DNA from 4 places in the Lysinibacillus sp. NPDC093210 genome. Region 1 is predicted to be linked to each of the others. Evidence: riboswitches for the same ligand, from Rfam matches in the RefSeq annotation. Region 1 holds a riboswitch; each other region holds the start of a gene.

Region 1 (5,264 bases):
TGTAGATTATTTAATTGAGGCAGCTAAAAATGTTTTTCCTACAGCCGAAATTACAAGAGAAACAGTTGAATCTTCTTGGGCAGGTGTACGTCCACTTATTTTCGAAAAAGGTAAAGACCCTTCTGAAATTTCGCGTAAAGATGAGATTTGGACTGCATCCAGTGGTTTGATGACAATTGCAGGAGGCAAGCTAACAGGCTACCGCCAAATGGCTGAAACAATCGTTGATAAAATTGTCAAAACACATAAATTTAAGCATGCAAGTCCATGTATGACACGTGAGTTGTCGCTTTCTGGTGCAAAGGGCATTAATGCTATTAATTTCCCTGATTATACTGCATATAAAGCAAGAGAGGGCGTTCAGTATGGCTTGAATTATGATGAAGCCAAGCATCTTGTGCAAAAGTATGGTACAAATGTAGATGCTTTATTTGATCAGGTGAAGTATTTGCATGAGCATGGCAGTGCGATGCCTCTTGTGTTACATGCGATGCTGCTTTATGGTATAGAAGCGGAAATGGTTTATACACCTTGTGATTTCTTTATTCGTCGTACGGGATTATTATACTTTGATATTGATGCAGTGAAACGATATAAGGAGCAAGTAATTCAAGTAATGCAACAGCGTTTTCACTACTCAGATTCCCAAAGAAATACCTATGTTGCTCAATTAGAACAAGCCATAATCGATGCGACAAGTTTTGCGGATGTGGAGGTGAAGTAAATGGAAGAGCGTTATATGAAAATGTCGGATGGACATTTTGTGTTTACGCGCACATTGACTCCGGCAATTCCATGCATAGGTCATTTTCATATTTTACATGGCATGGCAGAGCATAGTGGCCGTTATCTAAAATTTGCTCGAATACTATGTGCAGCAGGCTATGCAGTTACGATGCATGATCATCGTGGACATGGAGAAACAGCATCTTATAACGGCACATTAGGCTTTTTCGCTGAAAAAAATGGTTTTGACCGTGTTGTAGAAGATGCCCATGAAGTGATCATAACTATGCATGCCCACTTTGCCGATGTGCCTTTAATTGTGTTTGGTCATAGTATGGGTTCTTTTATTGCTAGAAGATATATTCAGCTTTACAGCAATGACGTGGATAACGTTATACTTTGTGGAACCGGAAACGTCTCGACATTGCATAAGATTGGGCATTATGTTGCACAAGTATTGGCAATGCAACGGGGCAAAGAGTTGGAGAGCCCTTTATTAAATAAATTGAGTTTTGGGAGCTTCAATAAACAAGTTCCAAATGCTAAAACAGCATATGATTGGTTATGTTCGGTAGAGCATGAGGTGCAAAAATATATCGATGATCCATATTGTGGCTTTATACCAACCAATCAATTTTTTGTTGACTTAACGGCTGGCCTTATGGTGCTAAATCGAAAAAAAGAGATTGAAAAAATAAATAAAAACTTACCGATCCTTTTGATAAGTGGTAGCAAGGACCCTGTTGGTGACGGTGGTCAAGGGGTGTATACTGTGGCAGAGCGTTTTGTAGCGGCAGGTATACAGGATGTTACAGTCTATTTATTTGAAGATAAGCGACACGAAATTTTAAATGAAGACAATCATCAGGCGGTTCATCAAGTTTTATTACGGTGGTTAGAAAAGTATGATACAAAATAAAATCCAGCAAGCAGAGGTCGTAGCAATAGTTGGACCAACGGCCTCTGGTAAAACAGCACTGAGCATTGAGCTAGCAAAAAAGTATAATGGTGAAATTATTAATGGCGATTCGATGCAAATTTATAAAGACTTAAATATTGGTACAGCGAAAATTACCGAGGAAGAAATGCAAGGTGTACCACATCATTTATTAAGCTTCAAAGAGCCAACAGAATCATTTTCAGTAGCAGATTATCAAAAACTAGTGCGTGCCAAAATTAGTGAAATACAGGAACGTGGGAAGTTGCCAATTATTGTTGGAGGCTCTGGGTTATATGTACAAGCAGTGCTTTATGATTTCCAATTTACGGAGGAGCAGGTAGATGAGGTAGCACGTAAGGCTTATTATGAGGAGCTAGAAAAATTAGGTCCTGAAGCCATGCATGCAAAACTATTAGCATTGGATCCGAAAACGGCAGAAACAATTCATCCGAATAATACGAGACGTGTCATTCGAGCATTAGAAATGATTGAATTAAGTGGTGTTTCAAAGGCTTCAGAGGAACATAATCGTGGAGAAATTCCACTTTACCGCCATTTGATTTTAGGGCTTGGTGAAAATATGTCACGCGATGAGCTTTATGATCGCATTAATCGTCGAGTAGATTTGATGATGGACAAAGGGCTGTTACAAGAAGTAAAAGGGTTATGGCAGCAAAATATTCGAGATGTACAGTCAATACAAGCGATTGGCTATAAGGAATTGTATGATTACTTAGATGGTCGATGCACATTAGAAGAAGCAATTGAAAGTTTAAAACAAAATTCTCGTCGCTACGCGAAAAGACAACTTACTTATTTCCGCAATAAGATGGACATTCATTTTATTGAAAAAGACTAAAAACTTTAATAATTTCTAAAAATTACTAATTGATAAATTGGTATAACATGCTACTATAGGAATGAAGAGGTAGAAAGAGAGTAGGGGAGGCGCAATCTATGAAATCAATCAATTTGCAAGATACGTTTTTGAACCATCTACGTAAAAACAGTGTTTTTGTAACTGTGTTTCTGTTAAACGGGTTCCAGTTAAAAGGAACAGTGAAATCCTATGACAACTTTACAGTATTATTAGTTGATGCTGAAAGCAAACAGCATCTCATTTACAAACACGCAATTTCTACTTTCGTTCCAGCAAAGCAAGTCGAATTTTTAGAGACAGAAGAATAGAGTCATTTTAAGCAGCTAGTGTTACATCACTAGCTGTTTTTTTTCGTTCACGCTATAATGTAATAGGAAATTGATATATTGGAGGACTATAAAGATGAAATCAATGGATACAACGCAATTATTAGAACAACTAGATGCTAACGAAGACCTATACATTATTGATGTGCGAGAAGATGATGAGGTAGCACAAGGTGTTATTCCTGGTGCTAAGCATATAGCGCTTGGAACAATTCCAGAGCGTTTAGATGAAATAGATCGATCTAAGCCTTATATTATCGTATGTAAAGCTGGCGGACGCTCGGCAAATGCATGTGCTTATTTAGAAGCACAAGGTTTTGATGTAACAAATCTTGAAGGCGGCATGCTTGCATATGATGGGGAATTAGAATTTAAATAATGTAAGATGAAGGTATTTAACAAGTCAGTTGTTAAATACCTTATTTTTTTAGCTTATATTAAAAGATGGCAATGCAAAAAGTGCTGTTACCAAAACTTTTAACAATATTGACACTCAAAAAACTTTGTCGTAAATTTAAAGTAATTACATAAAAGCATTAGGTGCCCACTTTGGGAGAATAGGGAATAAAGTGAAATGCTTTAGCGGTCCCACCACTGTAAAATGGAGTTTTATAGAGAATACCACTAGCGATGGCTGGGAAGGTTCTATAAAATGTTGAGATTGAGCCAGGAGACCTGCCTAATTGCTTCGGATGATATGGACGATGGAAAAGTCTGTAGTTTATTTGTTATGAAATAAACTACAGGCTTTTCTATTTTTTCATTCTTTTATGTAAAAGGTTAAAAAAAGGAGAGATGATGATGCAATTGCTACAACAAACGATTCAACAAATTCAACGTACTAACAACAAAATGATGGAAAAAGCGAAGGAACGTATAGATTCTCTTAGCAAGCCACCAAGCAGTTTAGGGAAGCTGGAGTCACTTGCTATACAACTAACTGGGATTACGGGAGAACTATATCCGAAACTCGATAACAAAGTGATCATCGTTTGTGCGGCAGATCACGGTGTTTGTGACGAAGCGGTAACATCGAATCCACAAAACGTAACATTTTTTCAAACATTGAATTTTCCTAAAGGGGTAACAGGTGTTTGTGCTATTGCTAAAATAACAAATGCAAAAATTGTAACAGTGGACGTCGGTGTCAAAGAGGATATTCCGCTTGATGCTGGTGTTTTAATTAAAAAAATTAAATACGGTACGGATAATATGGCGAAAGGTCCGGCGATGACGAGGGAAGAAGCAGTCCAATCAATTGAAGTAGGCATAGAAATAGCGACATCAGAAATAGCAAAAGGGGCAAATGTTCTTGCTACTGGTGAAATGGGGATTGGCAATACAACACCTAGTGCAGCTATATTATCAGTACTTCATGCTTGTCACCCGCTTGAAGTGACGGGATTCGGTGCAGGGCTAGGGTCAGGTGGAATTGAACATAAAGTAGCTGTTATTCAAAAGGCTATCGAAATAAACAAACCTAATCGTCATGATGCAATCGATATACTTGCAAAAGTTGGTGGGTTAGAAATAGGGGCTATGGCTGGAGTGATCCTTGCGGCTGCCGCAAATCGCAAACCAGTTGTAATTGATGGCTTTATTTCTACAGTAGCTGCACTAATTGCATATGAGCTTGAACCAAAAGTACAAGACTATATCATACCTTCTCATGCATCAGAAGAACCTGGGGCAAAAATAGCAGCCGAATTGCTAGGAGTAGAGCCGATGCTTCATATGAATATGCGATTGGGAGAGGGCTCTGGCGCAGCATTAGCGTTTCCAATTCTAGACGCAGCTTGTTCGATGATGAGCAATATGGCTACATTAGCAGAATCTATGGCGCTAATAGAAAATTAATAATTGACGGTAATAAGGTTAGTTTTTAGAGCGAAGGAAATAGTATATGCAATCTAGTTGATGGTACCGAAGGCGGGCGACTCCAGCGGGAACGCACGCAGCGTAAGTCGCAACAAACCGCGCGTTAGCGAGGGTTGCGGCTTACGTCGTGCCCGCGGAAAGCGCACGCCGTAGCGGACATCAACGATATAGCAGAAAGAGTTCGACTAATGTGATGGTATTTTTACGCTATGTAAAATGAATGAAACTATAGTTGTCCCTTCTTTTGCAGTAAATAAAAAATTAGAAGAGAACACGAGTTGATGGTAGCGAAGGTGGGCGACTCCAGCGGGAACGCACGCAGCGTAAGACGCAACAAACCGCGCGTTAGCGAGGGTTGCGGCTTACGTCGTGCCCGCGGAAAGCGCACACCGAAGCGGACATCAACGATATAGCAGAAATAGTTCGACTAATGTGATGGCATTTTTACGCTATGTAAAATGAATGAAACTATAGTTGTCCCTTCTTTTGCAGTAAATAAAAAATTAGAAGAGAA
Region 2 (5,264 bases), on a different contig from region 1:
CATATCACGGAAATTCAAGACTGCCTCAAACGGAATAACTTTCATGCCAAACTGTGTCATCCACTACGCCTCCCTTATTTAAGCAATCATCTATATCTCTATTTTATAGAACAACTGAAGATAATACCAATTATTCACAAAGCCTTTTAGAAGAAATCCACAGTCTATGAATTGTCGGTAGCCATGGAAATATCGCCGGTTGAAGCCCGTGAAGTCTGTACGCAGCAGAAAATATCTGCTATAGCGGACAGCAACGTTCACAGCAAAAAAGTGTTAGATTGAACGCAGTCAATCTAACACTTTATCTCTTTGGCACAAGCTCTAATGGTTGGCTTTCACCATTTATATTTATTTAAATAATTCGGGATATACTGCTTTTGCTACCATCTCAACAGCTTCACCAATACGTGGACCTGGACGATTTGAAATATCAGTATCAATATAATTTACTGCTTTATCTTGAATAGCAGTAATTGTATTCCATCCATCACGCCCAAGGATTTCTCCTACTGCGTCTTCTACATAGTTTACTGTTGTTAAAATAACTTGAGGATTTTTCGCAATAACATCTTCCTCAGAAACTTTTACCCATCCTGTTTGATCACCAAATATATTGTTCACATTCGCTGCATCAAGAATCTCTTGTTGGAAAGTACCAGCTGCTGTCGTATAAATATCTGGCTTAGGGCTAATTTCTAAGTAAACATTTTTAGGTGTTTCTACACCTTTTACTTTTGCTTGCACATCCGTGATTTTCGCTTTAATATTTTCGTTTAATTGGTCACCTTTATCTTTAACGCCCATCACTTCAGCAATTTGTTGAATATCTCCATATACATCTTCAAATGATGCTGCTGATTGAATAGCAAATACTTTTACGCCTGCATCTTCAAGACCTTTTAGCGCATCTAATGTTTCGGCATTGCCTGTTGAATAAGCAATAACAACATCTGGCTTTAATGCTACAATTCGCTCAGTGTTGAATGTTACAGAATCAGAAACACGTTCAATATCTTTTGCTTCTTCTGGGTACGTATCATATTCAGTTGCACCAATAACTTTATCGCCAACACCTAGTGCAAATAGGATTTCTGTGTTACTCGGTTGTAATGACACAACCGTTTTTGGTACTGTATCAAAGGCTACTTCTACATCGCGATCATCTGTCACTTTGTAGCCTGTTTGCTCAGCTTGTTGTCCTGCTTTTGATGTATCGTCCTTTTTAGCTTCATTTGCTGTGCCGCACCCTGCCAATACAAGGGCTAACATTAACACTGAAAGCCATTGGAAATTAAATAGTTTCTTCACTTTACACATTCTCCTTCTTTTTCTTCATCGGATATGATTTGCTTATAAACGGTATTTCAGCAATACCAGCCTGTTGATTCATGTATACAGCCATTACAAAAAATACATTAGCTAATAATCCTAAGTAATCGAAAAGGATGGCTGGTACTTCTCTTTCCTCAGAAACTTTATGTAGAACACGGTATGATTTTTTTGCCTCACTACGACATAAATGAAGCGCAGTTGCAGCCCCCGTACCTTGTGGTAAAACAAAGTTCTGAATTTCTTCCTTTACATGCCCTACATAAAAATCATAGCGATTGCTAAGCCATAACAAATCTTCTTCCGTTACCGCTAATTTGCCACGTACTGAGCCATTTACATGGTAGGCCATTGGCAAAATAGTCAATAAATCTGTCGCCACTACTTCAACTTCTTCAGCTTTTACAGCCGTCAATGCTACACCGACATGAGTTGTTAAACTATCCGTACGAATCTCAAACTCTACAGTAGATATTTTTTCACGCATGAACGGGTAGCAAGAATAACGGGCATCTTTTTTCATACTTAGTCCCTTCTTTCTTTCATGAACAGATTTTGCTTTAAGGTGCATAAAAAAAACGTCGCTCCCTAGGGAACGACGAAAATAGCATATATAGTGCCGCCTCACGCGACATTGCCTATGTATTTGCCGTATATCCTCCTAGCTTCCGAAGAGTTTTTATACATTAAATAAAGGTCGGTCTCCTGGCTCGTACAGCTCACTACCCAATGCAGTAGCGATATCATAAAACCTTCCCATCTCGGAACTTTCCCTTTTCGACAGTGGCATTTTTTATGATTCTTGTACTTACAGTTGCGGAAACAGCTTCGGTTTTACACCGAATTCCCGATTATGCTAAATTAGCACCATTATTCTGCAAGAATTATTCACTTGATTAGCAGTTTATCATATATTGATTTGAAAAAGTAGTTGTGAGATTGTGGAATATTCGAATATATTTATACAAAACTTAGCACTATTTCTACATAGTGATCAGCTATTTGTTATTCCAACCTAAAAATTCTGATTAAAATAGCTTGCTATAAAATTTTTTCAATTGCTTGTTCAATATCTAATTGTGAATCTGTTGGTTCAAAGCGCTCAACTGTATTACCTTGATTATCAACTAAAAATTTCGTAAAGTTCCAACGAATGTTACGTCCATCTAAAAAGCTAGGCGCAATTTGGATAATAGCTTCAGCTAACATCTTTTCCTGCATATTCGCTTTTCCGAATTCACGAAAATCTACTTCATGCTTTAAATAATTGAATAACGGATGTGTCTCTTCTCCATTAACCTGGACTAGTTCAAAAATCGGGAAAGATACCCCGTAGTTAATTTGACAAAGTTGTGTTGTCTCCACTCCATCTTCTGGGTTCTGCTGCCCAAACTGATTACATGGGAAACCTAAAACAACGAAATTCTCCTTGTCGTATTTATTATACATTTTTTGTAAATCTTCAAATTGATATGTAAAATCACATTGGTTGGCGGTGTTGACGATTAACATTGTCTTTCCACGATACGTCTCCATTGATAAAATTTCACCGTTAGGCTTTTTCACTAAATAATTATAAATTCCCATTTTCTCGACCCTTTCTAATTTACCAAAATTATACTGTTATTATGCTATACACAGTTGCATATTTACGTGTTTCCCCTTTATAGATATTTCTAGCTCTCACTTATACCATTGCTTACATCAGTATATAAGACCTATCAAAAACTGAATCCATCCTCCTATTTTTATTATAAGCAATAACTCTCCTTTCTTCAAAACAACACACTTGGGCATAAAAATAGCCATCTCGCTATTTTAACGGATGGCTGTTTTATATTTCTTTTTGTATTTTATATCCTGCTCTTCATCTATTAATCTCTTTGCAATATCCAGTAAGTTTTGATCATTCGTAGCATCAAACAACTTCTTGAAGGAGACAATAATATCATATCGAATACGCGATGGTTGCTTTTCATCGATACATGTTTGGAACCTTTTCGCTAAATATGAAACAATTAAATCCCTTTGAACTTGTCCAGCAAGCCCAATTTGCCAAATTGCTTGAAGAGCATGCCTTGCTGTTACTGTTTTTTCATCATATGTTACTGCCCAAATTTTTAAAAAATCATCCAGAACACGCTCTTCAGGGTCACTTTTTGCTGCTAATGCACATAAAAACTGTGCTGCCCGTGCACGAGCATGTCCATCTGTATATGTAAGGGCTTTAATAAGCTGTTCCCAAACAGCATATGTCCAATCTACTGGTTCTTGCATAATTTTTATCAATTTTCTGTACGACGCGTATTCAATCTCACGGTCACGCTCTGTTAAATTACTAAAAAGTTGCAAAATCTCTTTTTCCATGATTTATCCCTACCTTCATTCTTTCAGAACGTTTTCAAATTTTATTTTTTTTATGGTACACTTTACTTAAAAATAACGATAAAAGGAGAGCTTATGAATAGAACTATAACTCGAAAGTTGATTATACGAACGCTAGCGATTATATGCCTACTTATAGCCGTATATTTTATCATTCCTGTCTCCGTGCCAATTATTTTAGCAGGTGTTACAGCTTTTTTATTAGAACCCATTGTTATGTTTTTTAAACGAAAATGGAAAATGTCGCGCAAAATAGCTGTTGCTTTTATATACATAGTAAGCGTTATTTTTATTTCTATTATTTGTTACTTTACTATTACGCAACTAATGTCGCAAATTATTTCCATTTCAAAGCAAGCACCTTACTATATCTCTAAATTATCCGAGATGTGGGGTCATATGCAAGAGAATATTTCAAAATATACAGAAGACTTTCCAACTGAAGTGAGTGCTTCACTTCAAAAAACGACAACCGACTTCATTGAGAAAGTTGAAGATTCTTTTTTAAACTTCTTTAATTATACCAAAGTTACGACCTTCTTTTCACAAATTCCAAGCCTCTTTATAAGTCTTCTTGTTTATATGATCGCCCTATTTCTATTTATGCTAGATTTACCAAAATTAAAACAGTCAACTTATAAATATTTAATGCCTACAACTGAAGAAAAATTGAAAATTATTACTAATCGTTTAAAAGACGCATTTTTCGGTTTTATGAAGGCTCAGATTCTTGTTAGCTTTATTATAGCTGGGGTTACACTTGTAGGTTTACTACTTATTCAACCGAAATATGTGATAGTTATGACCATTATTATATGGATTATTGATATTATCCCTTTCCTTGGCTCAATTATTATTTTAGCACCTTGGGGAACTTATCACCTCCTGATGGGTAATACAGCGATTGGCATTAAGCTCTTTGTTCTTGCAGCTATTTTATTAATTATTCGCCGAACTGTCGAGCCTAAAGTAATGGGTGCACATATCGGTTTACCCCCTCTGCCAACATTAATCGCGATGTTTATCGGTTTACAATTGTTTGGCGTCATCGGCTTATTCGTAGGACCATTTGTTATCATCTTCCTCTTCACCTTAAAAGAAACAGGGGTTATCAAATTGAATATCAAAATTTAATATAAGATTGAAAAGAATATACTGCAGTTGAGGATATTCTATTTGATGGGCATCACAAAAGTATAAATACCAAAAGGCACCCTCTGTTCTTTTTAAACAGAGGGTGCCTTATATTATTGGCTATTTACGACTACGAAAATATGAAGTTATAAATTGATTAATTCCGCATTCTTAAAAAAGCGTTCGATTATTACCGCTCCTTCTACACGGGTAATGTAAGCAGTTGGCGTAATCGTTTTATTCGTGTAATTTCCAAATAAAAATAGCACCCATTATCGTTACTTGATAATGAATGCTATTTATTAGTTTATTTAACTTTTTTGCTATTCAAATCGTCTAACTAATATAGGCTTATTGAATACGACCGAATCCCACCAAATATTGGTTCCACCAATCAAGTGACTCAATGACTACCC
Region 3 (5,264 bases), on a different contig from region 1:
CCCTACATTTAGATTTTCGTCCTTATCATTCCCTAATTTTTAATATTTTAACCCAACTTTCCCTAGCGTATCAGGCTAAAACTTCTCCTTTAAAAGACATTATTTTTAACATCTATACCCCTACCTAGTCATCTATTGTTTCCATTAAAAAAGAGCTAGCTCTTTGCTTTCATTCAGTTGTTTAAAAGGACATCGACTCCAAAGAGGGAACGCTTAGAAACTCCCCCTTCCTACCAGAAATCAAAGGAGAATCACTCTTTCTTTAATGCTTGCCAATATTCAGCGCTATGCGTTCTTCGATAAAATTTATGGAAAGGTTCATTTGGACGAGCTTGTTTCTGATAAAGACTAATTATTTGTTGTAGAAAGCCCTCTATTTTTTGTACTGAAACCCTTTTAGCAAATAGTGTTCCCGCCTTTGCATTGGCACCCATCGGCACGGCGCCTAAGTAAACATCAAAGCTATCCTTTTGATAGACAAGCCCAATATCATCATATACAGCATTATAGCATGCCGATGCACAGCCATTAATATTTAAGCGTAGTCTAGAAGGCACCGTTTCTTCCTGTAATGCTTCGTAGAGTTGTTCTGTTATTTCGGCAGCCTCCATTTTATCCCCATCACAAAAATCACATGCTTTTATCGCTACGATAGGACCTTGCTTCGCAATATACAAGCCTTCTTCTTGAAGCTCTCTTATAATTTCATTTACTTTTATAGTTGGGACTGACAAAAGAATACTATAGGAAGCCGAGTATTTAATTGCGCCACTTTCGCCTACAACCTCAGCAATTTTTTGAAACTGAGCTGGTGTATAATGCTTATTGATAATACCTGGACTTACTGCAAGGCGTGTAAAATGCCCATTTGTATTTAGTTTTTCAAATGTTCGATCTGGTGTATTTGAACGAAAGGCATTCATTGTTTGTTCTCCTTATAAAAAAGAGCTAGCAAGTAGCTAACTCTTTCGATGTTATTTAAAAGTTTTCAGGATAAAATCCCTTTGCTAAAATTTCAATAGCCTCTGCAGCTCGAACCCCTTCTGAAGCTGCTGAAAGCGGTAAAATGACAAAGCGTTCATTTTTCACAGCATCTGTTTCTTTTAGTGCTGGATCACTTTTTAGGAATTTAATTTTGTCTTCTGCAGTTTGGGAACCATAATCAATTACGACAATGACTTCAGGGTTGCGTTCAACTGTTTCTTCTTTTGATACCGTTGTCCAGCCCGACTCAACATCACCAAAAATGTTTTTACCGCCAGCAACTGTGACAAGTTCATCCATAAAGTTTTGTGCCGCTGTAAAGACTTCCTTATCCCCACTATCGTAAACTAGAACACGTAATTCTTTTTCACCTTGTGGCAACTTTGCGCGAACAGCATCAACATCCTTTGTCATCTGTTTAATTAATGCCTCTCCACGGTCTTCAACGCGAAAGATTTTTGCAATATTACGGATATCGGTAAATATATCCTCTAACGTTGGTTTTGTAATACTTGAAGAAGTATGTAAATATGTGTGAATACCAAGTGCTTCTAACTCTTCTGGTGTACCAACACCCTTTTCGCTAAAACCACTTTTCCACCCAGCGTATAAAAAATCCGCTTCACTATCAATTACTTGTTCTTTTGTCGGGTACTGCTCAGCTATCACTGGTACTTTATCGTAAGCTGCTTGTAAAGGTTCATAAATTTTATCATCTAAATAGGCAGTACCAACCATTGAATCTTCTAAACCTAATGCTAGCATTATTTCTGTGACGTGCTGATTTAAGCTAATCGCCTTTTTAGGAGCTTCTTTATAAACTTGTGTCGTATCGTTATTATCAATTGTTACTTCTTTTGCCTCTGCTTGTGCTGGTTCAATGTTTTCACTTTGTGCAGCTGATTTTGAATCATCCTTTGCACTACAAGCGCCTAAAATGCTCAATAGTGCAATTGCAAAAACTAGCCACATGCCTTTCCATTTGTTCATGTTTGTTTCTCCTTTAGTTTGTAATTTTTCATCTTTATAGTAAGAAATCAATGACTTCATTGCTACTGATCACGAGCACTTCTTGACGCTTCATTTCCTGGTAAAAGCATGAATTGCTGTTTAATGCTATGGTTCCTGCTTAATCTACTGCACATCAAAATGGACACAAAAAACCCTCTTGTTTCCAAGAGGGTGACATAGTGAAAAAACAATGGTTATTCAACCAATCACTATTCCCATCCTCGTGGTGTTAAGTAAAATAATATATATTGGCAGGTATCCTGGCTTAGGTTCAACGTTTATACGTCTTCCCATAGTTAAACTACAGTGACTGTGTTGTATAAACTCCCCATTTACAGTTGCGGGACAGCATCGGATTTACACCGATTTCCCTTTTAAGCAAATGATAGAAACCATTTGCACCAATATATAGAAGTATTAAGTTATAAAAATAGCCTAGCAGAAGTAATTTTTGTTTTCAATCACACAAAAAAATCCATAACTAATAATTACGAATAATTGACCACTATTCAAACATAAACGAGAACTATTCTACCCGAAATGTTTTTTAGGACTATCTGTTACAATAAGAATATAGGAAAAATAGAAATGAGGATTTTTTATGTATAAAACGATTGGTGTGCTCGCACATGTCGATGCAGGAAAGACAACCTTTTGTGAACAACTACTATTCCATACGAACAGTATTCAAACGCGTGGAAGAGTCGATCACCAAGATACTTTTTTAGATAATCATACTATCGAACAAGCTCGTGGTATTACCATTTTTGCCGAACAAGGACGGATGCAAATTGGGGATGATACATACACACTAATTGATACACCTGGGCATGTCGACTTTTCGCCAGAGATGGAACGCGCAATTCGTGTAATGGATTACGCCATTATTATCGTAAGCGCTGTAGAAGGTGTACAAGGACATACTGAAACCGTGTGGCAATTGCTACGTCAATACAACGTACCAACCTTCTTCTTTATTAATAAGATAGATCGTGAAGGCGCTGATGTAGATGCTGTTATGAAGCAGCTTCGAAAGGAATGTTCTCTCGACGTACTTTTAATAGACGACCCATTGCGTACAGATTATGTCCAGAGCCACATTGCTGAATGGCTAGCTGAACGTGATGAACAACTACTCGATGCCTATTTGACAGAAACTCTTGATGCACAAACATGCCTATTACAGTTGCAAAAGTTGATTAAACAAGAGCAAGCATTTCCTTGCTTTACTGGTGCGGCATTAAAGGATATTGGAATAAAAGAATTTTTATCACAGCTTCCTCTACTTACGGAAACTCGATTCGACCATCAAGCACCATTTCAAGGTGAGGTATTTAAAATTCGTCATGATGGAACTCAACGGTTAACGTTTATCAAAGCATTGCAAGGAACTTTACATACACGCCAAGACTTTACATTTGGTGATGTGACTGAAAAAATAACTGAAATTCGATTATATAATGGAAGCCGTTTTGACACAGCACAAGAAGTGCAAGCAGGAGAAATTTTCGCGGTTAAGGGGCTTAGTCTAGCAAAAATCGGTGATATTTTAGGTAGTACAATACCTCCTCAGCCATATGAGCTTGTGCCTACGTTACAAGCTAAAGTACAGTATGATGGACAACAGCATCTAAAGGAAGTTTTACAAGTATTCCGTTTACTAGAAGCCGAGGAACCATCGCTGCGAGTCGTTTGGCATGAGAAGTTCCAAGAAATCCATGTACATATTATGGGTGTTATTCAACTTGAAGTACTTGCTGAAGTGTTAAAAAATCGCTTTTCACTTTCTGTTACTTTTGGTGAGCCAAAAATTTTATATATGGAATCAATCGTCACGACTGTAACAGGATACGGTCATTTCGAGCCTTTAAAACATTATGCTGAAGTACACCTGTTAATGGAGCCTAATATTCGAGGAACTGGTAACACTTTTGTTAACGCTTGTCATGCTGATGATTTATCAGTTGGAAACCAACGACTAATTGAAAAACATCTATTTGAACGAGAGCATCACGGTGTTTTAACAGGCTCCCCAGTGACAGATGTATGCTTCACCCTTTTGACAGGACGTGCTCATATCAAGCATACAGAGGGTGGCGATTTTCGCGAAGCAACTTTCCGTGCACTTCGACAAGGGCTGGAGCAAGCCGAAAATATATTGCTTGAACCATATTATCGCTTTAAATTGAAAGCATCGAATGATTTTATTGGTCGTATGATGAACGATATCCAGCAAGCAGATGGTACTTTTGATGACCCTCTATTAACAGAGGAACAAGTAACATTAACAGGACGTGTCCCTGTTGCAACATTTATGCATTATAGTACTACTTTCGCTGCTTATACAAACGGCAAAGGGTCAATATCGTTACAATTTGATGGCTATGATAAATGCCATAATAGTGAAGAAATAATTGCGCAAATCAATTACAATAAACAGGCAGATCCCGACTATACATCATCAAGTATTTTTTGTGCGAAAGGAAAGGGCTATTCAGTACCTTGGTATGAGGCAAAAGAAGCCATGCATTGCTTGTAATTATCCAGAAACCGCAATTTCCAATAGCATCACAAAAATTGGGGATGGTTTTATCGGTTAAAAGTTAACGGCAAAATTCATCCATGTTATTTACCATAATTAATGACTGAAGGCATCGAGAATATCTCGATGCCTTTTATATAAATCCTATAAAGCCTTTTTTGCTTTCGCAACAAAAGTATTCGCTGATTCCACAATTACGTAACCATTACTATTTGAAAAATCAACAAGAACTGAACCTGGTTTACTCTTTAAAATTTGTAATTGCTCAATTAATTGGAGCAATAATTGATGACCATTGCCTCTTGGATGCCAATTTAAATGATAATCATTTAATTCTTTAACACTTTGAAGAAATTGAGCGTATTCGGACTCTACATACTTTATTAAATGTACTATTTTATTACTATCTTGATTTGTATGAACTACTAACGACAACTCTTCTAAATAGGTGTGATAGAAACGCATAACCATCGAGCATAGCAAATCATTGACTCTTGCAGCACTTAAGATGGGCTTTGGCTCTAAATCAAGCCTATCTAAATTTGGTTTAGCTCGAATCGAATCAATACGTGTTATTAAATGATACGGCTCACCATTTACCTCATAAACGATTGGATTTGTTGGCATGTACATCATAAAGCTATTCTTTTTTGTTTTCAGCTCATCCGCCACACTTGCTTTAGCAAAAAGGCACCCTTCATATACCTCATTTTGAATCCAAATGATG
Region 4 (5,264 bases), on a different contig from region 1:
TTTAAATATGATTGGTATAATTTATTACGCTTATGGCGCCCCAAAATCTTTAGACGATGTAACACCTTATTTTACACATATAATGAAAGGTAAAACACCACCACCTCATGTGATTGAAAACGTTACGGCACAATTTAAAAAATTAGGTGGTATTGATCCATTAGCAGCAAATACGGGACGTATTGCTAAAGGGCTGGAGCATGCTTTACAGCATCGCTTAACACAGCCTGTAAAAGTATATAACGCATACAAACATACAGAACCTTATATTCCGGATGTTGTTAACACAATGCTTGCAGATGGGATCACAACTTTTATTACGCTACCTGTGAATCCGATTATGTCTACAGGTGCTGCTGCGTTTCATGATGAAGTTAGTTCGTTATTAGCTTCTCATGACGTTAAGGTCATTCATGCGAAAAATTGGCATTTAAATGATGAATTACTTGCTGTATATAAAGATCGTGTTCAACGTGCATTTGAATGGATTCCTGTTGAAAAACGAGCACAGACGCATGTTTTATATACAGTCCATAGTCAGCCAATTGATCCCGAAAAAAACGAAAACTACGTACGCCAGTTTTCTGAATTAGCCGAAGCCATTTCAAAAACAGTTCAAATTGATAACTGGCATATTACATATCGAAGTGGTCATGGGAAAGGTGACTGGCTAGGTCCTAATGTAAAAGATTGTATAAATACACTACATGAAGAAGGAGCGCAAGGCTTCGTCACATGTGAACTTCTTTCGCTATCAGCGGATATTGAGTCCTATTTTGAAGTCGGATATGAATGTCATAGATTGTGTGAGGAACTTCAAGTTGAGTTTGCTCAATCGGAGTTTCCAGGTGATAGCTATGATACCATTCAAGCTTTAGCTGCAATTGTCGAATCATTTATTCCAGCTCATAACTGAGCTAGTTGGTACCTTTACATGTAGACATTCTTAAATTATATTGCCATCTGATGTCGAGTTTTCATTGATGTCAGATGGCTATTCGTTTTTAATCAGAAAAGCAAACGAGTATAGAAGAACAAAGACAGGTTGGATTGCTACAAAATTATTATAAATGAAATCTAACAAATGGCAGATTCAATTTAATATCTTTTTTCTGAATAAAGTAAAAGAAATGTATGGTAGTAATAGGGCTTACGATAGTGGCTAAAATGGTTTAACAGATATAAACTTATATTAAGAAGTTTATATTAAATTTCATCTTCAGTTTAAAATAGGCTGCAGTAGGTAGCATAATAATTCCTTGCGATTCTATGAAAAATCTCCATGAAAAACAAGCTATAATTCTTTGGAACTACTGACTATATTGTTTATGGTGCTTAACTAGCTAGTCGTTTTCATTTATTAACAGTTTGTTCTTCCTAAAGAATATAATGAAAAGTTACACTATAAAGAATTCACTTTTCTGGATTTACTTTTTACTAGAAGGATGGTACACTTAATTGTGTTCAATAACAATATATTGTGTTCGTTTTATGTAGGTACTACTATATGTAGTTTAATAGGGAAGTTCGGTATATCCGACGCTGTCCCCGCAACTGTTAAGCTGACGATGATTTAATCCACTGTGCATTGGTATGGGAAGGATATCAGAGAATGAAGCAAAGCCAGGAGACCTGCCTATAATAAAACAAATCAACCTTTCTTCGGGGAATAAGAAATGGGGACGTGACTATTATTTTGCTTTTTTACGTTTCTAACTTAGGCTGTCTCTCCCGAGAGATAGCCTTTTTATATTATGAAAAGAGGGAATTTAAAATGAAACTTTATACTAAAACTATATGCCCAAAATGTCTTTGGGTCAAATCGGAATTACAACGTGCAGGACTTGAGGCAGAAATTGTGAATATTGATCATGACGAACAAGCAAAGCAAAAAATTATGGACGCAGGCTTTTTAAGTGTGCCTGTTCTTGAAGTAAATGACACATTTATAGGAGATGTTAAAGAAATCGTTTCTCAAATTGAGATGATTGCAATATGATCGTTTATGCCAGTCGTACAGGTAATGTGCGAAGTATTGTTACTAAATTAGATGGAGAATCAATTGAAATATATGATGGATTATTGTTGACTGAGCCCTATCTTTTAATAACATACACAGACGGCTTAGGTGATATTCCTGCAAAAGTAGCCCGCTTTTTAGAGCAAAACAGGGAATTTTGCAAGGGAGTAGCTGTTAGTGGTAATAGTAACTTTGGGCACCATGTATTTGGCGGAGCTGGTGAGAAAATTGCAGAAGCCTATCAGGTCCCGCTAGTATGTAAATTAGATTTACGTGGATATCAGGCTGATTATGATGTTATACAAATGTTTTATGAAACGAGGGTGAAGGGATGAAAACATATTTAAAGCTTAATAATGAGGTGCTTAATCGCTATAGCACGACAGGTCAATTAGAGCTTGAAAAGGACCGTGAAGCAACACGCCGTTATTTTTTAGAATATGTAAATGTACGTCTACGTTATTTTATTGATATTGAAGAAAAGATTCGCTATTTAGTTGAAGAGGGTTACTATGAGAAACAATTTATCGACATGTATGATATAGATTTTATTAAACATCTATACAAAAAAGCATACGATTACAATTTCCGCTTCCCTTCTTTTATGAGTGCGAGTAAATTTTATGATAGCTACGCAATGAAAAGTCGTGACGGAGAAGAAATTTTAGAAAAATATGAGGATCGTATTGTTATTATTGCTTTATATTTAGCACAAGGGAACACTGTCTTAGCAGAACGTTCGGTTGAGGCAATGATGGAAGCGTACCAACCAGCCACGCCAACCGCTTTAAATAGTGGGAAAAAAGCACGTGGCGAATTAGTGAGCTGCTTTAAACTATCAATGGACGATTCAATGAATAGTATTGCTGAAAATATTGGTTATTGTTTGGAGCTATCACGCCTTGGCGGTGGAGTGGGGGTAAACTTAACAGATTTACGTCCATTAGGTGACCCAATTAAAGAAATTTTAAATCGTGCAAGTGGTGTTATCCCGGTTGCTAAACTTTTAGAAAATTCTTTTAGCTATTCGAATCAGCTTGGACAACGAAACGGCTCTGGCGTTGTCTATCTAAATATTTTTCACGCAGATATAGAAAATTTTATTTCATCGAAAAAGCCAAATGCGGATGATAAAATCCGTCTTGCAACGCTATCAACAGGTATTATTATTCCAAGTATTTTCTTTGAACTTATGAAACGTGATAAAGATATTGTGTTGTTTAGTCCATATGATATTTATAAAGAATATGGTAAACGGATGTCTGAAATCTCAATTACTGAGATGTATTACGAGTTACTAGATAACCCGAATATCCGTAAGATTAAACGTTTGAATGCGCGTAGACTTTATACAGAAGTGAAAAAAGCACAATTTGAATCAGGCTATCCTTTCGAAATTTTTGATGATAATGTCAACGATGTACACCCACTCAAAAATATAGGTCGTGTAAAAATGTCGAACCTATGTACAGAAATTCTACAAGTACAGGAAACAAGTATAATTTCTGACCAAAATGAACCAAATGAATACGGGCTGGATGTATCGTGTAACCTAGGTTCAATTGATATTCATGCCGCAAGTAAAGTAAGTGATTTTGGAACATTAGTTGATACAGCAATGCATTTATTAACGAATGTGTCGCAAATGACGAACATCACGAATGTACCGCCTGTAGCTAAAGCAAATAAGCTAATGCATTCGGTAGGGCTTGGTTGTATGAATTTGCATGGTCACCTTGTTACAGAAGGAATCATGTATGGTTCAAAGGATTCGATTGATTTTATGGATAGCTTTATGGAAGCGATGAACTATTATTCACTTAAATCATCTATGGAGATTGCTAAGGAAAGAGGCGAAACTTTCTACCGTTTTGAGGATAGTGATTATGCTTCAGGCATTTATTTTGATCAATATGTAAATAAAATCGAAGTAGAGCTCTCACCTGTTGTCTTAAAAGCACTAGGAAATATTCCAATCGTGACATCAAAAATGTGGGAAACATTAAAGCAGGATGTTATGCAATATGGTTTGTTCCATTCTTATCGTCTAGCTATTGCACCAACTGGTAGTATTTCATATATTCGTAGCTGTACAGCATCGATTGCACCAAGTACGGAGCGCGTAGAGGTACGTGATTATGCGGATAGTCGAACAATTTATCCAATGCCACATTTAACAAATGATAACAGTCATTTATATGTTGAAGCATATGATGTGAATCCATATGATTTAATCGATTTATATGCAGCATCTCAAAAACATGTAGACCAAGGTATTTCGATGACGCTGTATGTAACTGATAACTGGACAACGGAGCAGTTGGCTAAAATTTATATTTATGCTTGGGTAAAAGGGATTAAGTCTGTTTATTATGTCCGTCAACGTCTGCAAAGCTTAGAGGAGTGTGTCGCATGTCAAATATAATTTACGAAGCGGTCAATTGGAATAAGTCAACGAGTGAACTAGCACAAGTATTTTGGGATCAACAATGGAAACAAATTTGGTTTCCAGAAGAAATTGCTGTAAGTAAGGATATCCAACAGTGGAAAAATTTCGAGCACCAAGATACGTATAAGAAAGTATTTGCAGGCTTAACATTACTTGATACAGTTCAAACTAATATTGGGATGAACCGTGTTGCTGCTTTTACAACAGATCTTCAAGAAAAGGCTGTTCTTACTGTATTTGATGCATTTGAAGCGATACATGCAAAATCCTACTCATATATATTCACAACGCTTTGTACAAATGAAGAAATTGACGCGCTATTTGAATGGGTAAAGAAAAATGAATATCTACAATATAAGGCTAATAAAATTGCAGATATTTATAATAGTATTGAAGAAGGGGATTCTGAAAGTTTGTGGAAAGCGATGTTCTCATCCGTTATGCTAGAATCTTTCCTTTTCTACTCTGGCTTCTTCTATCCATTGTACTTAGGTGGGCAAGGCTTTCTTCGCAATAGTGCAGAAATTATTTCCCTTATTTTACGCGATGAATCCATCCACGGTGTGGCAGTAGGCTTCTTTGCTCAAAATTTATATAAGCAATTTTCTAAGGAAAAGCAAGAAGAGCTAACATTATGGGGTTATGAATTATTGCTGGATTTATATCAAAATGAAATGAATTATACAGAGGATATTTATGCTGAAACAGGTTTATCGCCTGAAGTAAAAGCTTACGTTCGCTATAATGCGAATAAAGCGTTAATGAATGTTGGATTTGACCCAATGTTCCCAGAAG

What was found. Region 1 has a riboswitch for cobalamin ahead of cobT (nicotinate-nucleotide--dimethylbenzimidazole phosphoribosyltransferase). Riboswitches for the same ligand answer to the same signal wherever they lie in the genome.
Region 2: it holds a riboswitch for cobalamin, as region 1 does, so the genes downstream of both, ACIP9C_RS19030 (hypothetical protein) here and cobT (nicotinate-nucleotide--dimethylbenzimidazole phosphoribosyltransferase) in region 1, are expected to answer to the same signal.
Region 3: it holds a riboswitch for cobalamin, as region 1 does, so the genes downstream of both, ACIP9C_RS15030 (ABC transporter substrate-binding protein) here and cobT (nicotinate-nucleotide--dimethylbenzimidazole phosphoribosyltransferase) in region 1, are expected to answer to the same signal.
Region 4: it holds a riboswitch for cobalamin, as region 1 does, so the genes downstream of both, ACIP9C_RS03030 (glutaredoxin family protein) here and cobT (nicotinate-nucleotide--dimethylbenzimidazole phosphoribosyltransferase) in region 1, are expected to answer to the same signal.

Annotation. Positions count from the first base shown of each region.
Region 1 covers NZ_JBIVOE010000002.1:249,067-254,330, reverse strand. The annotation lists gene ACIP9C_RS06830 (glycerol-3-phosphate dehydrogenase/oxidase) at 1-724, shown strand, start outside; gene ACIP9C_RS06825 (alpha/beta fold hydrolase) at 725-1,645, shown strand; gene miaA (tRNA (adenosine(37)-N6)-dimethylallyltransferase MiaA) at 1,632-2,525, shown strand; gene hfq (RNA chaperone Hfq) at 2,624-2,854, shown strand; gene ACIP9C_RS06810 (rhodanese-like domain-containing protein) at 2,949-3,251, shown strand; cobalamin riboswitch at 3,394-3,569, shown strand; gene cobT (nicotinate-nucleotide--dimethylbenzimidazole phosphoribosyltransferase) at 3,674-4,729, shown strand.
Region 2 covers NZ_JBIVOE010000009.1:110,072-115,335, forward strand. The annotation lists gene ACIP9C_RS19020 (tyrosine-protein phosphatase) at 1-60, opposite strand, end outside; gene ACIP9C_RS19025 (ABC transporter substrate-binding protein) at 349-1,308, opposite strand; gene ACIP9C_RS19030 (hypothetical protein) at 1,310-1,852, opposite strand; cobalamin riboswitch at 2,008-2,216, opposite strand; gene ACIP9C_RS19035 (glutathione peroxidase) at 2,371-2,916, opposite strand; gene ACIP9C_RS19040 (hypothetical protein) at 3,148-3,696, opposite strand; gene ytvI (sporulation integral membrane protein YtvI) at 3,790-4,848, shown strand; gene ACIP9C_RS19050 (C40 family peptidase) at 5,200-5,264, opposite strand, start outside.
Region 3 covers NZ_JBIVOE010000006.1:90,851-96,114, forward strand. The annotation lists gene ACIP9C_RS15025 (precorrin-3B methylase) at 252-923, opposite strand; gene ACIP9C_RS15030 (ABC transporter substrate-binding protein) at 979-1,974, opposite strand; cobalamin riboswitch at 2,229-2,416, opposite strand; gene ACIP9C_RS15035 (GTP-binding protein) at 2,597-4,534, shown strand; gene ACIP9C_RS15040 (hypothetical protein) at 4,682-5,264, opposite strand, start outside.
Region 4 covers NZ_JBIVOE010000001.1:608,544-613,807, reverse strand. The annotation lists gene ACIP9C_RS03035 (ferrochelatase) at 8-916, shown strand; cobalamin riboswitch at 1,479-1,654, shown strand; gene ACIP9C_RS03030 (glutaredoxin family protein) at 1,775-1,999, shown strand; gene nrdI (class Ib ribonucleoside-diphosphate reductase assembly flavoprotein NrdI) at 1,996-2,355, shown strand; gene nrdE (class 1b ribonucleoside-diphosphate reductase subunit alpha) at 2,352-4,445, shown strand; gene nrdF (class 1b ribonucleoside-diphosphate reductase subunit beta) at 4,433-5,264, shown strand, end outside.